Regions from separate parts of the Streptomyces sp. NPDC056987 genome, predicted to be linked through region 1. Evidence: riboswitches for the same ligand, from Rfam matches in the RefSeq annotation. Region 1 holds a riboswitch; each other region holds the start of a gene.
The links. Region 1 has a riboswitch for cobalamin ahead of ACFTZC_RS23585 (ABC transporter substrate-binding protein). Riboswitches for the same ligand answer to the same signal wherever they lie in the genome.
Positions count from the first base shown of each region.

Region 2: it holds a riboswitch for cobalamin, as region 1 does, so the genes downstream of both, ACFTZC_RS32725 (CbtB-domain containing protein) here and ACFTZC_RS23585 (ABC transporter substrate-binding protein) in region 1, are expected to answer to the same signal.
Region 3: it holds a riboswitch for cobalamin, as region 1 does, so the genes downstream of both, ACFTZC_RS14730 (cobalamin biosynthesis protein) here and ACFTZC_RS23585 (ABC transporter substrate-binding protein) in region 1, are expected to answer to the same signal.

Region 1 covers NZ_JBHURV010000021.1:45,763-50,007, reverse strand. The annotation lists gene ACFTZC_RS23590 (FecCD family ABC transporter permease) at 1-817, opposite strand, end outside; gene ACFTZC_RS23585 (ABC transporter substrate-binding protein) at 814-1,899, opposite strand; cobalamin riboswitch at 1,967-2,149, opposite strand; gene ACFTZC_RS23580 (DNA-binding response regulator) at 2,255-2,893, shown strand; gene ACFTZC_RS23575 (hypothetical protein) at 2,876-4,192, opposite strand; gene ACFTZC_RS23570 (sensor histidine kinase) at 4,185-4,245, opposite strand, start outside.
Region 2 covers NZ_JBHURV010000037.1:46,193-50,437, reverse strand. The annotation lists gene cbiE (precorrin-6y C5,15-methyltransferase (decarboxylating) subunit CbiE) at 1-1,025, opposite strand, end outside; gene ACFTZC_RS32730 (CbtA family protein) at 1,145-1,981, opposite strand; gene ACFTZC_RS32725 (CbtB-domain containing protein) at 2,051-2,290, opposite strand; cobalamin riboswitch at 2,327-2,474, opposite strand; gene ACFTZC_RS32720 (histidine phosphatase family protein) at 2,506-3,159, shown strand; gene ACFTZC_RS32715 (GlsB/YeaQ/YmgE family stress response membrane protein) at 3,222-3,485, opposite strand; gene ACFTZC_RS32710 (TIGR03086 family metal-binding protein) at 3,555-4,175, opposite strand.
Region 3 covers NZ_JBHURV010000010.1:192,881-197,125, forward strand. The annotation lists gene ACFTZC_RS14725 (cobyric acid synthase) at 1-1,008, opposite strand, end outside; gene ACFTZC_RS14730 (cobalamin biosynthesis protein) at 1,005-2,006, opposite strand; cobalamin riboswitch at 2,043-2,163, opposite strand; gene ACFTZC_RS14735 (hypothetical protein) at 2,310-2,573, opposite strand; gene ACFTZC_RS14740 (anion permease) at 2,646-3,929, opposite strand; gene ACFTZC_RS14745 (class II aldolase/adducin family protein) at 4,124-4,245, shown strand, end outside.

The DNA.
Region 1 (4,245 bases):
CGAGGCGCGTACGGGCCACGGAGACGCCGAGGTGCCCCGCCGCGTCCTGCCCGAAGGCGAACGCGTCGAGCGTGCGCGCGTACCCGCCGCACACCGCCAGCGCCACCAGCAGGACGGCGCCGCAGACCTGGACATCGGTCCAGCCCGCGCCGCCGAGCGAGCCGAGCAGCCAGAACAGCACCCCGCGGGTGGTCTCCGCGTCGGCGGCGGTCAGGACGACGAAGGAGGTGAGGGCGGAGAAGAGCTGCATCGCGGCCACGCCGGAGAGCACCACCCGGTCGGTCGTCCCGCCGAGCGTGTGGCTGAGCAGCAGCACCATCCCGAACGAGCAGAGCGCGCCGAGGAACGCCCCGCCCGAGACCGACAGCGCCCCTCCCCCGACCCCGAGCACGACCACCAGGACCGCGCCGGTGGAGGCTCCCGAGGAGACGCCGAGGACGAAGGGGTCGGCGAGCGGATTGCGGAGCAGGGACTGCATGATCGCGCCGCACACCGCGAGCCCGGCGCCGCAGACGGCCGCCAGCAGGGTGCGCGGCAGCCGCAGGTTCCAGACGATGCCGTCGCGGATCGGGGTGAGCTGCGACTCGCCCCGGCCCAGGTGCGCGCCGACGACCGACCAGACGTCTCCGACACGGATGTCCGCGGGCCCGATGGTGATCGCCACGGCGACGGAGAAGGCGAGCGCGGCGAGGCCGCAGGCCCACCCCACCGGGCGGATCCAGGCCGCGGCCCGCCGGCCCCCGCGGGAGCCGCCGGGGTCCGGCGGCGTCGGGCTCCCTTCGGCGGGCGTCCGCGACGCCCGTTCCGCGGTGGTCACTTGGCGGGTGCGTACGCGCGCAGCGCCGCCGCCACCTGCTCGACGCCCTCCACGGTGCGGATGCTCGGGTTCATCGCCTGGCCGCTGAGGCGTACGTACCGCTGGTGCTTCACCGCGTCCATGACCCTGGTGACCGGGTTGGTCTCCAGGAACTCGATCTTCTTCGCCGCCGACTCGGCCGTCTGCGACTTACGGGTGAGGTCGCCGATCACGAGGAAGGCGGGGTCGCGGTCGGCGACCGTCTCCCAGTTGATCTGCGGCCATTCGTCGTGGGTGTCGTCGAAGACGTTCTCGGCGCCGACGGCGTCGGTGATGATGCCGGGCGCGCCGCAGCAGCCGCCCATGAAGGGGGCCTCGGAGTTGGCGAACCAGTACAGGACGGTGGTGTCCTTCGCCTTCTTCGCGTCGATCCCGGCGACCGCCTTCGCCATCCGGTCCTTCAGCCCCGCGACGAGCCGGGCACCGCGCTCCTCGACGCCGAACACCGTGGCCAGATCGCGGATCTCGCCGTAGACGTCCTCCATCGTCAGCGGCGTCGCGCGGGATCCGTCGGTGTCGCCGGTGTTGTCCTTGGCGCAGTCGGACGGCGAGACGTACGCCGGTACGCCCACCTCCTCGAACTGTGCGCGCGTGGCCACGCCGCCCTTGCCCAGGGTGGACTCGAAGGAGGCGGCGACGAAGTCGGGCTCGGCGTCCAGGACCTTCTCGAAGGAGGGGCTGTTGTCCGCCAGCCGCTCGACCCCTGCGTTCTCCTTCTCCAGGCTCTTCGGCAGCGGGTCGGTCCAGGTGGCGGTCCCGGCCATGCGGTCGCCGAGGCCGAGGGAGAGCATGATCTCCGTGGTGCCCTGGTTGAGCGAGACGGCCCGCTCAGGCGGCGCCTCGATCCGTACCTCCCGACCGCAGTTGGTGACGGTACGGGGATAGCCGGCGGCCCGGGCGGAACCGGAACCGGAACCTGAATTGGATGCGGAACCGGAAGCGGAATCAGCTCCGGAGTCCGGGCCGGTACCGCAGCCGGTGAGCAGCAGGGCGCCGGCGGCGAGGAAAGGGGTGGCACGGCGGGCGAGGCGTGCGATCGGCACGGAGTCGTTCCTCTGCGTCGAGGGCTCATGCGCGGAGCCCGGTCGTACGGTGCTCCCCCGCCACAGGACGCGGACGGAGGCCGCCAGCAGGTCTTCGGACTCGGGGTCACCCGGACGGAGGCGCCTTCCCGGACTGCCGTCCAGTGGCCGATGCCCCGCCCGTCGCCCTCACCGCTGCGCGTCAGCTCCGGATTCCCACCGGATTCCCTGACCCACGTACATGGGTTCGACTGGCCTCGGCAAGCTATCACAGGCGGTTTTCCGCCCCACACCAGCACTTTCCGGCGCTTTCCACCCGGCGGCGATCGGCGGGAACGGGGGCGGCGGACAATGAGGCATGCCGGAAACCTCGCCCGTGAGTGTCGCTCTGATCGACGACCATCCCGTGGTCCTCGCGGGCATCGAGTCCTGGTACGCGGCGTCGGAGCGGCCCATCGCGGTGACCGCCAAGGGGCCGGACCTGTCGGTGGCGACGACGGGGCCGGGACGGGACGCGGATGTGGTGGTGCTCGACCTCCAGCTCGCTCACGGGGTGCCCGCCTACCCCGAACTGCGCCAACTCGTCGCGGGCGAACGGCAGGTCATCGTCTACACGATGCAGGACAGCCAGGAGACCGCGCTGACCTGCCTGGACCTGGGGGCGTTCACGTACCTCACCAAGGCCGAGGGCGAACGGCACCTCATGGCGGCGACGCTGGCGGCGGCCGACTGCCGCCCGTACACACCGCCCGCGCTGGCCGGGGCGTTCGGCAGCGACGCCCGGAAGGGGCGGCCCGCGCTGACGCCGCGCGAGGTGGAGGTGCTGCTGGAGTGGTTCCAGTCGGAGTCCAAGGCGATGGTCGGGGCGAGCCTGGGGCTCTCGGTCCGTACGGTGAACACGTATCTGGAGCGGGTGCGCATCAAGTACGCCAACGCGGGGCGGCCCGCGACGACCAAGGCGAACCTGGTCGCGCGGGCCATTCAGGACGGGCTGACGTCACTGGACGAGCTGTGACGCGGTGAGCGCGTCCTCGGGGGTGTCGTCCGGGCCGTCGAGGGTGCACGACGCCTCCACCAGCAGCCGCCCCTCGCTGCGCACCGTGCGCACCCGTACCCCCGGCTCGGTCGGTTCGGGGATCTCCGTCGGCCCCGTCGCCGGGCAGTCGGTCACCACACTCACCCGCACCAGGCCGCCGCCACGCACGACCGTGGCGCGGGCGTCGCGCTCGGCGGTCGCGAGCGCGGCCAGCACGGGCTCGGTGAGCGCGCGGCGCAGCCGCCGGTCGACCGGGGCGCAGGCCCCGCGTACGGCGAGCTGTACGTCGACGCCGTGGCGTTCGGCGACGTCGATACCGGCGCGCAGTTCGTGGAGCAGCGGATCGTGCGCGTGGTCGCGTTCCGCGAAGAGCCGTCTGAGCCGGGCGGCCTCGACGGCGGAGCGGCGCCGGGCGGCCTCGTCCCCCGGGTCGAGCGAGCCGTCGGCGAGCCCGGTCAGCAACGGCATGACGGAACGGTCCAGTTCGGCGTAGCGGGCCCGCTGGTCGGCGTGGACCTGCGCGGCGACGGCGGCCTCCGTACGGACGCGCTCCTGCTCGCGCGCGGTGGCGCTCGCGGCGGCGGCGCAGTCACCGAGCGAGCGGGCGAGCATCGCGGCGGCGACCTGGAAGGTGCAGATGGCCAGGGCGCTGACGGCCATGCCGGAGGCGGCCTGCCGGGTCGGCACCCCCGCGAGCAGCAACTGCGTCAAGGTGAGGACGAGATGGCCGCCGATGAAGACGAGTGTCGGCCGCAGCCCGGCGTCGAAGAGCAGCAGCACCCCGAACCAGCCGATCTCCAGGAATGTCCAGTGCGGGGTCCCGATGAAGTCCGCCACGGGCAGCCGGCCGGTGGAGACGGCCGACGCCACGAGGGCGCAGGTCAGACCGAGCACGACCCATGGGCGTGGTCGGCCGCGCCCGTCGGCGCCGAGCAGCGCGTCCACCATGATGAGGAGGGTGAGCAGGGTGAACGCGAAGAGCTGGACCCAGGGCCGGTCGTAACCGCGCAGACTGGCGAGGAGGGCGGGCAGCGCCAGCCCGAGGTGCACGGCGGTGAGGATGAACAGCCCGGCCACGCGCAGCCCGGCGCGCATGTCACGGGCGATCCGGTCGGTCAGCGGGTCGGCGGCCGGGATGTCCGCAGGGACATCGGCCGCGACGTCCGCCGGGATGTCCGCCGGGATGTCCGCCGGGATGTCCGCCGGGACGCCAGCCGCGTCAACAGCGCCCGGAGTGCCCGGCGTACCCGGAGTACCCGCCTTCGGCTGGTCAGGCACGGGGCCACTCCAGCCGTACGGTCGTGCCCTCGCCGGGACGCGAGACGATCACG
Region 2 (4,245 bases), on a different contig from region 1:
CCCACGGGCAGCGCCTCCCAGCAGGCGTCGAGCAGGCCCGGCGCGGTCAGCCCGCCGCCGATGAACACCGCGTCGGGTACCGGCAGTCCGGCGAGCGCGGCGGGCGCCGCGCCGACGGCGACGCGCAGCCCGGGGACACCGAGCGCCCGCGCGTTCCGGCCGATGCGCTCGGCGCGCGCCGGATCGCGTTCCACGGACACCGCCCGGCAGGACGGGTGCGTACGCATCCACTCCACCGCGATGGAACCGGACCCGCCCCCGATGTCCCACAGCAGCTCCCCCGGCGCGGGCGCCAGCGCGCCCAGCGTGGCGGCGCGCACATGGCGTTTGGTGAGCTGTCCGTCGTGCTCGTACGCCGTGTCCGGCAGCCCGGGTACGGCGCCGAGGCGCGGCGCGCCGGGCGCGCGGCGGCACTCGACCGCCACCACGTTGAGCGGGTCCCCGGCCGGACCGGCCCATGCGTCGGCGGTGGCCGTACGGTGCCGCTCGCGCTCCGAGCCGAGCTGTTCGAGCACATGCAGCGGGCTCGGCCCGTAGCCGCGCGCGCGGAGCAGCGCCGCCACCTCCCCGGGCGTCCCGGCCCCGGCGCTGAGCACCAGCACCCGGCGGCCGTCGTGCAGCGCGGCGGTGAGGCGTTCGGCGGGGCGGCCGACGAGCGTGACGACCTCCGTCTCCTCCACCGGCCAGCCGAGCCGGGCGCAGGCGTACGAGACGGACGACGGATGCGGCAGCACGCGCAGCGCCGCCGCGCCGACGACCTCGCCGAGCGCCCGCCCGATCCCGTAGAACATCGGGTCCCCGCTGGCCAGTACCGCGATCCGGCGTCCGGCGTGCGCGGCGAGCAGGCCGGGCACGGCGGGGCGCAGCGGCGACGGCCACGCCACCCGCTCGCCCGCGCACTCCGCGGCCGGCAGCAGGCCGAGCTGGCGGGGCCCGCCGATGACCACGTCCGCCCCGCGCAGGGCCTCCCGCGCCGCGCCGGAGAGCCCGGCCCAGCCGTCCGCGCCGATCCCGACCACGGTCACCGGCCGACCCGGGGCCGACGGCACCGCATCAGGGGCCGACGATGCGGACGGCGCGGGACCAGGGGGCGGGACGCTCACTGCCGTACACCTCTGAGCTGGGAGAAGACCGACCCCGCACTCTACTGTCCGGCCGCCCGCGGCTCCCCGACGGGTGCCCCGGGCGGCACGACGGCGGCATCGGCCACCGCCCGCGGCCGGAGCATCCGCTCCGCCAGTTCCCCGAAGATCAGCCCGAAGGCCGTCCAGAGCAGCGCCTGCACCCCGAGCGACGCGAGCCGGAACTCCCACAGCAGCGCCGCGGGGAAGGACGCGGGGACGGCGTCCGCGTTGGCGGGCAGCACCAGACAGGCGACGGCGACGACGGCCACGTAACCGGCGCCCGCGGCGAGCGACGCGTTCCAGTTGCCGAGCCGGGGTGCCAGCCTTCTCCCCGCGATGACGGCGATGACCGCCAGCAGGACGCTGAGCAGGATCATCAGGAAGAACAGGGTCGTGCGCCTGCCGATCGTGTCCGGATTGCCCACGGCGGGCGGCGTCGCCGGATACTTCAGGAACGGCACCAGGTAGACGGTCGTGAAGGCGGCCCCCGCGACCAGCGCCGAGGTCGCCCGCGGCCCGAACCGGCCGATCCTGCCCAGGCTCACCGCGAAGACCAGCGAGGCGATCCCGCCGAGGGCCACCCCGTACACCAGCACACCGGTGGCGAGCCCGAACGTCGACTGGACCGGCCTGCTGACCAGTTCCTCCTCCTCTTCCTCTCCCGCTTCCCCCGCGGGTACGGGGTCCGCCGCGGCGCCGTGCTGATGCGCCGGGGCGGACCGGGTCTCCTCCTGCGCGATGGAGTCCCGTACGGAGGGCTCACCCGCGAAGTAGGCCAGCACGAACGCGAGAAGTCCGGCCAGTACGCCCGCGACCATGCCGCGGACCAGGAGGTTTCTGACGGTGAAGGCATGCATGCGCGTCATCTCCGCTGTCGCTGCTGTTTCCGCTGTCCGCTGTCCGCTGTCCGCCGTTTACGCCGACGGTCAGTGGCAGGGGAACCCGAGCAGATGACGGCCGTCGTGCACCCATTCGTGCACACCGGCACCGGAGATCACCGAGGTCGCGCCCTGTTCGGCGCCGACGAAGTAGAGCAGCACCAGCATCAGGGTGCCGACGAAGACCGCCCACGGCAGCACGGCGCGCAGCGGAAGCGGGGCCGGGGCGGCACCGGTGGCAGAGGTGGGCGGAAGAGCGGTGTTCGCAGGCGCGATGGACTGAGCCATGGCACATCCTCCTGAGGGAACTCGCGTCCCGTTGATGGAGCTCGAACGACGGCCGTCGGGTCTGACTCACCGGTTCCCCGCCGCGTGGCACGCGGCCGGAATCGGCATACAGTGGCGCGACCGTGCCGGAATCTCACCGGACTTCCGTCCCGCCGTCGTGGATATCGACGTGAAGGTACCGCGAACCGGCAGACGGGCCAAGGGGGCCTTTCGTTATGACGATCCGCGCGACGATCCGCGTGCAGCTCATCTCACCCGCCATCGGCCCGGCCCTGCGCGCGGCCCGCTTCGGCGACCTTCCCGAGGACGGGCCCGGCGCCGCGACGCGGGCGGTGGACGCCGCCGGGGTGCGGCAGGCCGAGGCCGTACGGGAGGAGTTCCCGCGCGGCGCCGCCGTGTACGTCTCGTCCTCACCCCGCTGCCGTACGACCGCCGGTCTGCTCGGCCTGGACGCGCGGCCGGTGCCGGAACTCGCGCCGTGGGACATGGGGCGCTGGCGGGGCAGGACCCTCGACGAGGTCGCGGCCGCCGAACCGGCGCAGGTGAGCGCGTGGCTCGCCGACCCGTCGGCCGCGCCGCACGGCGGGGAGACCCTGCTCGCGCTCTACGCCCGCGTCGGCCGGTGGTGCGAAACGCTGAGCCCCGAGACCCCCCGCGTGATCGCCGTGGCCGAACCGGAGATCGTCCGCGCCGCCGCCCTGCACGCGCTCTCGGCGCCGGCCTCCGCGTTCTGGCGGTTCGACGTACGGCCGCTGACCGTCACAGAGCTCACCGGGCGGGACGGCCGCTGGAACCTGCTCGGCGGCCGTCCGCTCACCGGCACCGGCGAAGACGCCGGCGAGGGCTCCGAAGAAGGCGGAGACGACTGACGGAAGCCTGACGGGGGCCTGACGGGGGCTGACCGGATACGTAGCGAAATCCCCGGCAGTGGTCAGCCGCGGCCCTTCGCGCGGTCCAGCGCGGCCACGCCCACCGCCGCCAGGCCGACCTGGATGATCAGCTCGATCCAGTCGAAGCCCCGGGTGTCCGCGACGCCGAACGCCGCCGCGACGAACGTACCGACCAGCGCCGCGACGATACCGACGCCGATGGTCAGCAGCACCCCGATGCGCTGCCGCCCCGGCACCACGAGCCGTCCCAGCACGCCGATGACGATGCCGACGACAATGGCTGCGACAAAGCCGGATATCTCCATGTCCCCTCCTCTTCGCCCACTTGCTGTCGAAAGCGGTACTGACCGAACATCTGCCCGCCATGCCCCCGTTCAGTCCTGCGGGCGGTGCGGGGGCACCCAGCCCGGGTCGCGGCCGGTCAGGGCCAGCAGTACGTCGAAGGGCGCCGCGTCCGGCGCCACCGGCACCGGCTCCCCGAACACCCCCATCTTCCTGGCCGTCGGCGCCAGCGACCCGAACTCCGCCGTCAGCAGGCCGACGAGGGCCGCGTCCGGCTCGTACGGCTGCCCCGTCGCCCGCGCCAGGTCCCACGCGTGGACGGTCAGATCCCCGAGCACCATCGAGCCGACCGTCCTGGCCGGCAGCCCCATCGCCCCCGACGTGCCCTCGTCTGCGCCCGGCGCGTCCCAGGCGTCGACGAGCCGCGCCGTCTCCGCGGCGAACCGCTCGCGCCACTCCCCCGTGAGGTGCTCGGGGGCGGCGCCGAAGTCGGCGTCCCGCTTCGCGGCGAGCGCCTGGAAGTTCACGACGACCTGGAAGAGATGGTCGAGCAGGGCGTGGACGTCGTACTCGGCGCACGGCGTCGGCGCGCCGAGCTGCTCGTCACCGATGTCACGGACGACGGGGAGGGCATGGTCCGCCGCCGACTTCAGCAGTGCGCTGATCTTGATGCCGTCCGGTGCGCTGATCTTGATGTCGTTCTTCTCGCTCATGGGACGGACGGTAGGGACGGCGCCGCCCCCGCGTCTTGAACAAACGCGACGCGCGACGATACGTTCCGTG
Region 3 (4,245 bases), on a different contig from region 1:
CAGCGCGTCGGCGAGCCCGCGCTCCCGCAGCCAGGCCAGCGCCCGCACCGTGCCGCGCGTGCCCGGCACGATCACCAGATCGGCGTCGGCCAGCTCCTCGGGGCGGTCCACGAACCGCACCACGACCCCGGGCTCCGCCGCCAGCGCGTCCACATCGGTGAAGTTCGACATGAGGGGTACGGCGCAGACCGCGATCCGCAGCACGTCCTCGCCGTACGGGGGAGCCACCACCGACTCGCGCAGGGCGCCGCGCAGCGAGACCCGCAGCCCGTCCTCCTCGTCGATGCCCAGACCGTGCCGGAAGGGCAGCACCCCGAGCGTCGCCCGCCCGGTCAGCCCGCGCAGCATGTCGAGCCCCGGCTCCAGCAGCGACACGTCGCCCCGGAACTTGTTGACGAGATACCCCGCGACCAGCGCCTGGTCCTCGGGGCTCAGCAGCGCGGTCGTCCCGAAGAAGGAGGCGAACACCCCGCCCCGGTCGATGTCCCCGACCACGACCACCGGCAGCCGCGCGGCCCGCGCGATGCCCATGTTCACGATGTCCGTCCGGCGCAGATTGATCTCCGCCGGGCTGCCGGCGCCCTCGCAGATCACGGCGTCGTACGTGGACCGCAGCTCCGCCAGGCACTCCAGAACCGGCCCGAGCAGCGCCTCCTGCCTGCCTCCGTGGTAGCCGCGTGCACTCAGTTCCCCGACGGGCTTCCCCATCAGCACCACCTGGCTGCTGCGGTCGCTGCCCGGCTTGAGCAGGACGGGGTTCATCAGCGCGGTCGGCTCCACCCGCGCGGCCTGTGCCTGCATCGCCTGGGCGCGCCCGATCTCCGCCCCTTCGCGCGTCACGAACGAGTTCAGCGACATGTTCTGGCCCTTGAACGGCGCGACCTTCACGCCCTGGCGCACCAGCCAGCGGCAGATCCCCGCCGTGACGACGCTCTTGCCCGCGTCGGAGGTCGTCCCGGCGATCAGCAGCCCTCCGCCGAGCCCCGCGCCACCGCTGTTCCGGCTCATCCAGGCCTCCCGGTACGCATCGCCCCGTACACGAATCGGCCCGTCACGCAGGCCGCGAGAGCCAGCACGTTGACCCGGCCGGCCAGCCGTACGGCGCGCTCGATGTCCGGGACCCCGACGGGGCGCCCCGTGCCGTTCAGGACGGGCCGGTGCTCCACCCGCCCGCCGTACGCGAGGGTCCCGCCGAGCCGTACGCCCAGCGCCCCGGCGAACGACGCCTCCACGGGGCCCGCGTTGGGGCTCGGATGGCGGTGCGCGTCCTGCCGCAGGGCCCGCAGCGCGCCTCGGCGGTCCGGGCCCGCGGCGACGGCCAGCGCGGCGGTCAGCCGGGCGCCCGGCCACCCCACGACGTCGTCGAGGCGGGCCGACGCCCAGCCGAACCGGCGGTAACGGGCGCTCTTGTGACCCACCATCGCGTCCAGCGTGTTCACGGCGCGGAACCCCACGAGCCCCGGCGTCCCGGCGAGCGCGCCCCACACCAGGGCGCCGACGACGGCGTCGGAGGTGTTCTCGGCGACGGACTCCACGACGGCGCGCGCGATCTGGTCCTCGTCCAGGGAGTACGGGTCACGCCCGCACAGATGCGGCAGTCGCCCGCGGGCCCCTTCGAGGTCCCCGGCGGTGAGCGCCGCGCCGACGGCCCGTGCCTCCCGGCCCAGCGAAGTGCCCCCCACCACGGCCCAGGTGGCGGCGGCGGTCAGCGTCACGGCGGCGGCGGGCCGCTCGCGTACCGCCGCCGCGGCCAGTGCCGCGACCCCGGCGGCGGCTCCGGCGCAGAGCGCGGTGTGCAGCGCGCCGCGGCCCCGGTGGTCGCGCCACAGCGCGCGCTCGACAGCTCCCGCGGCCCGGCCGAAGGCGGCCACCGGATGTCCCCGGCGCGGATCGCCGAACAGCCGGTCGGCCAGGAGCCCGAGGGTGGCACCGTACGCGAAGATCCGCTCGGCGGCAGGGGCGGCCCGGCCGCCGCCGCGCGCGGCGGCAGAACCGCAGCCAGGCATGGCGAAGTGTCCTCACTCAGGGTCCGCGCCCCGGCTCGACGTACGTGATGCGACGGCGAGAGTTCCTGGCTCCTGGAGGCGAGGCTCACAGTGACAGTGGCGGGACCGCGCCGGATTCGCACCGGCTTCCTCTGCTGCCGTCGTCAATGGCCCCGGAAGTCCACCACGCCGCGCAGGACCCGTCAACTCATCCTTGACCTGCGGCGGGACAGTGTGCGGAGCCCCACACCGGACCGGTCGGCCGATGCGGGGCTCCCGCGGGGACGTGCGTGGCGCGTGTGGCGCGTATGGCGTGCGTGACGGTCAGGCCACGATGAGGCTGATCCCGTACGCGACGGCTCCGGCGCAGAGCGCGAAGCACAGGTAGGCGCCGGCGCGGGCGGTGAGGGGCGCCGGTCCGGTGGCGGGGGTGGAGGCGGCGGTCGAGGTCCCGGCCTGGCCCTGCGCGGGCGCGGAACCCCGCTTGGCGAGGCCCACGACGCCCAGGCTGAAGAGGCCCACGAGGGCGACGGTCGCCACGAGGCTGACGCCGAAGACGGAGCCGAGTGCTGCCCAGTCGATGTCCATGCGGTCGCTTCCTGAGAGGTGGCGCGGAGAGATGAGGCGGAGAGGAGGAGCGGCGCTAAGAGGCGGCGCGGATCACACCGTGGCGCGGCGGGCGGGCTCGCCGCTCTGGTCCGCCGGGGCGGGGATGGTGGCCGAGAGGTCCTGGCCCGCGGCGCCCGCCGGGGGAGGCGGGGTGACGGCCGCGACGGCGGCGGTCACCACACCGGCCGGCTCACCGGTCCGGCCCGAGCCGCCGTCGGCGACGGCTTCGTCGGCGTTGACGTTGGTGTGGTCGACGGGCTTGCGGCGCGAGGCGAGCCAGATCCCGGCGGAGCCCGCGATCAGCAGCACCGCGACGACGACGATGCCCCAGGTGCCCTGGCCGGTCAGGAACTCGGCGCCGGCGGCGACCAGACCCGCGGCCGGGAGCGTCAGCCCCCAGGCGACGAACATCCGCGTGGCCGTGGACCAGCGCACCACCCCGCCCTTGCGGCCGAGCCCCGCGCCCATGACGGCGCCGGAGCAGGACTGCGTGGTGGAGAGCGAGAAGCCGAGGTGCGAGGAGGCCAGGATGACCGTCGCGGCGCTGGTCTGGGCGGCGAAGCCCTGCTGCGGCTGGAGGTCGGTGAGGCCGGTGCCCATGGTGCGGATGATGCGCCAGCCGCCCAGGTACGTGCCGAGCGCGATCGCGATCCCGGCGGAGACGATGACCCACAGGGGCGGGTTGGAGCCGGGGGCGAGAACGCCGCCGGTGACCAGCGCGAGCGTGATGACGCCCATGGTCTTCTGCGCGTCGTTGGTGCCGTGGGCCAGGGAGACGAGCCCGGCGGAGGCGATCTGCCCGGCCCGGTAACCCTTGGCGGTGACCCGGTCGTCGCCGTCGTTGACGGCCTGGCCGATCCGGTACGTCAGCCGCGTCGCGAGGAGGGCGGCGAGCCCGGCGACGACGGGGGCGGCGAGCGCGGGGATCAGGACCTTGGTGATGACGACCCCGCCGTTGACGCCCGAGGCGCCGACGGACATCAGGGTCGCGCCGATCAGGCCGCCGAAGAGAGCGTGGGAGGAGCTGGACGGGAGTCCGAGCAGCCAGGTGAAGAGATTCCACAGGATGGCGCCGACGAGCGCCGCGAAGATGACTTCGGTTCTGATGCCCTGTTCGTTGATGAGCCCGCCGGAGATCGTCTTGGCGACCTCCACGGACAGGAACGCGCCGACGAGATTCAGGACCGCGGACATGCCCACCGCGACCTTGGGCTTCAGAGCGCCGGTCGAGATGGTCGTCGCCATCGCGTTGGCGGTGTCGTGGAAACCGTTCGTGAAATCGAACACGAGCGCTGTCACGATCACGATCGCGAGCAGCAGTGTGATGTGTTCCATTGACCCAGGACCCAGGCAATCGTTCGACGTCGGTGGCCTCGGTGAACGTAGGGAGTCAGGGTGAACGGAAGATGAACTAGGTGGGTCTTCGGGGTGACTCACCCCGTGAGGTTGACGGCGGGGCCTGGCAGGATCGCCGTATGACGGATGACGGGACCGGCGAACACGGCGAACTGGCGGACGAGCGAGGCGAGATGACGGGCGCGCGGGGCGTGGCGGAGGGCCGGACGGAGGCCGGTCGGGGGGCCGGTCAGGAGGCTCTGGAACGGGCCTGGGCGGAGCTCGTCGACACAGCCCGCAGAACGGCCGCGGAGGG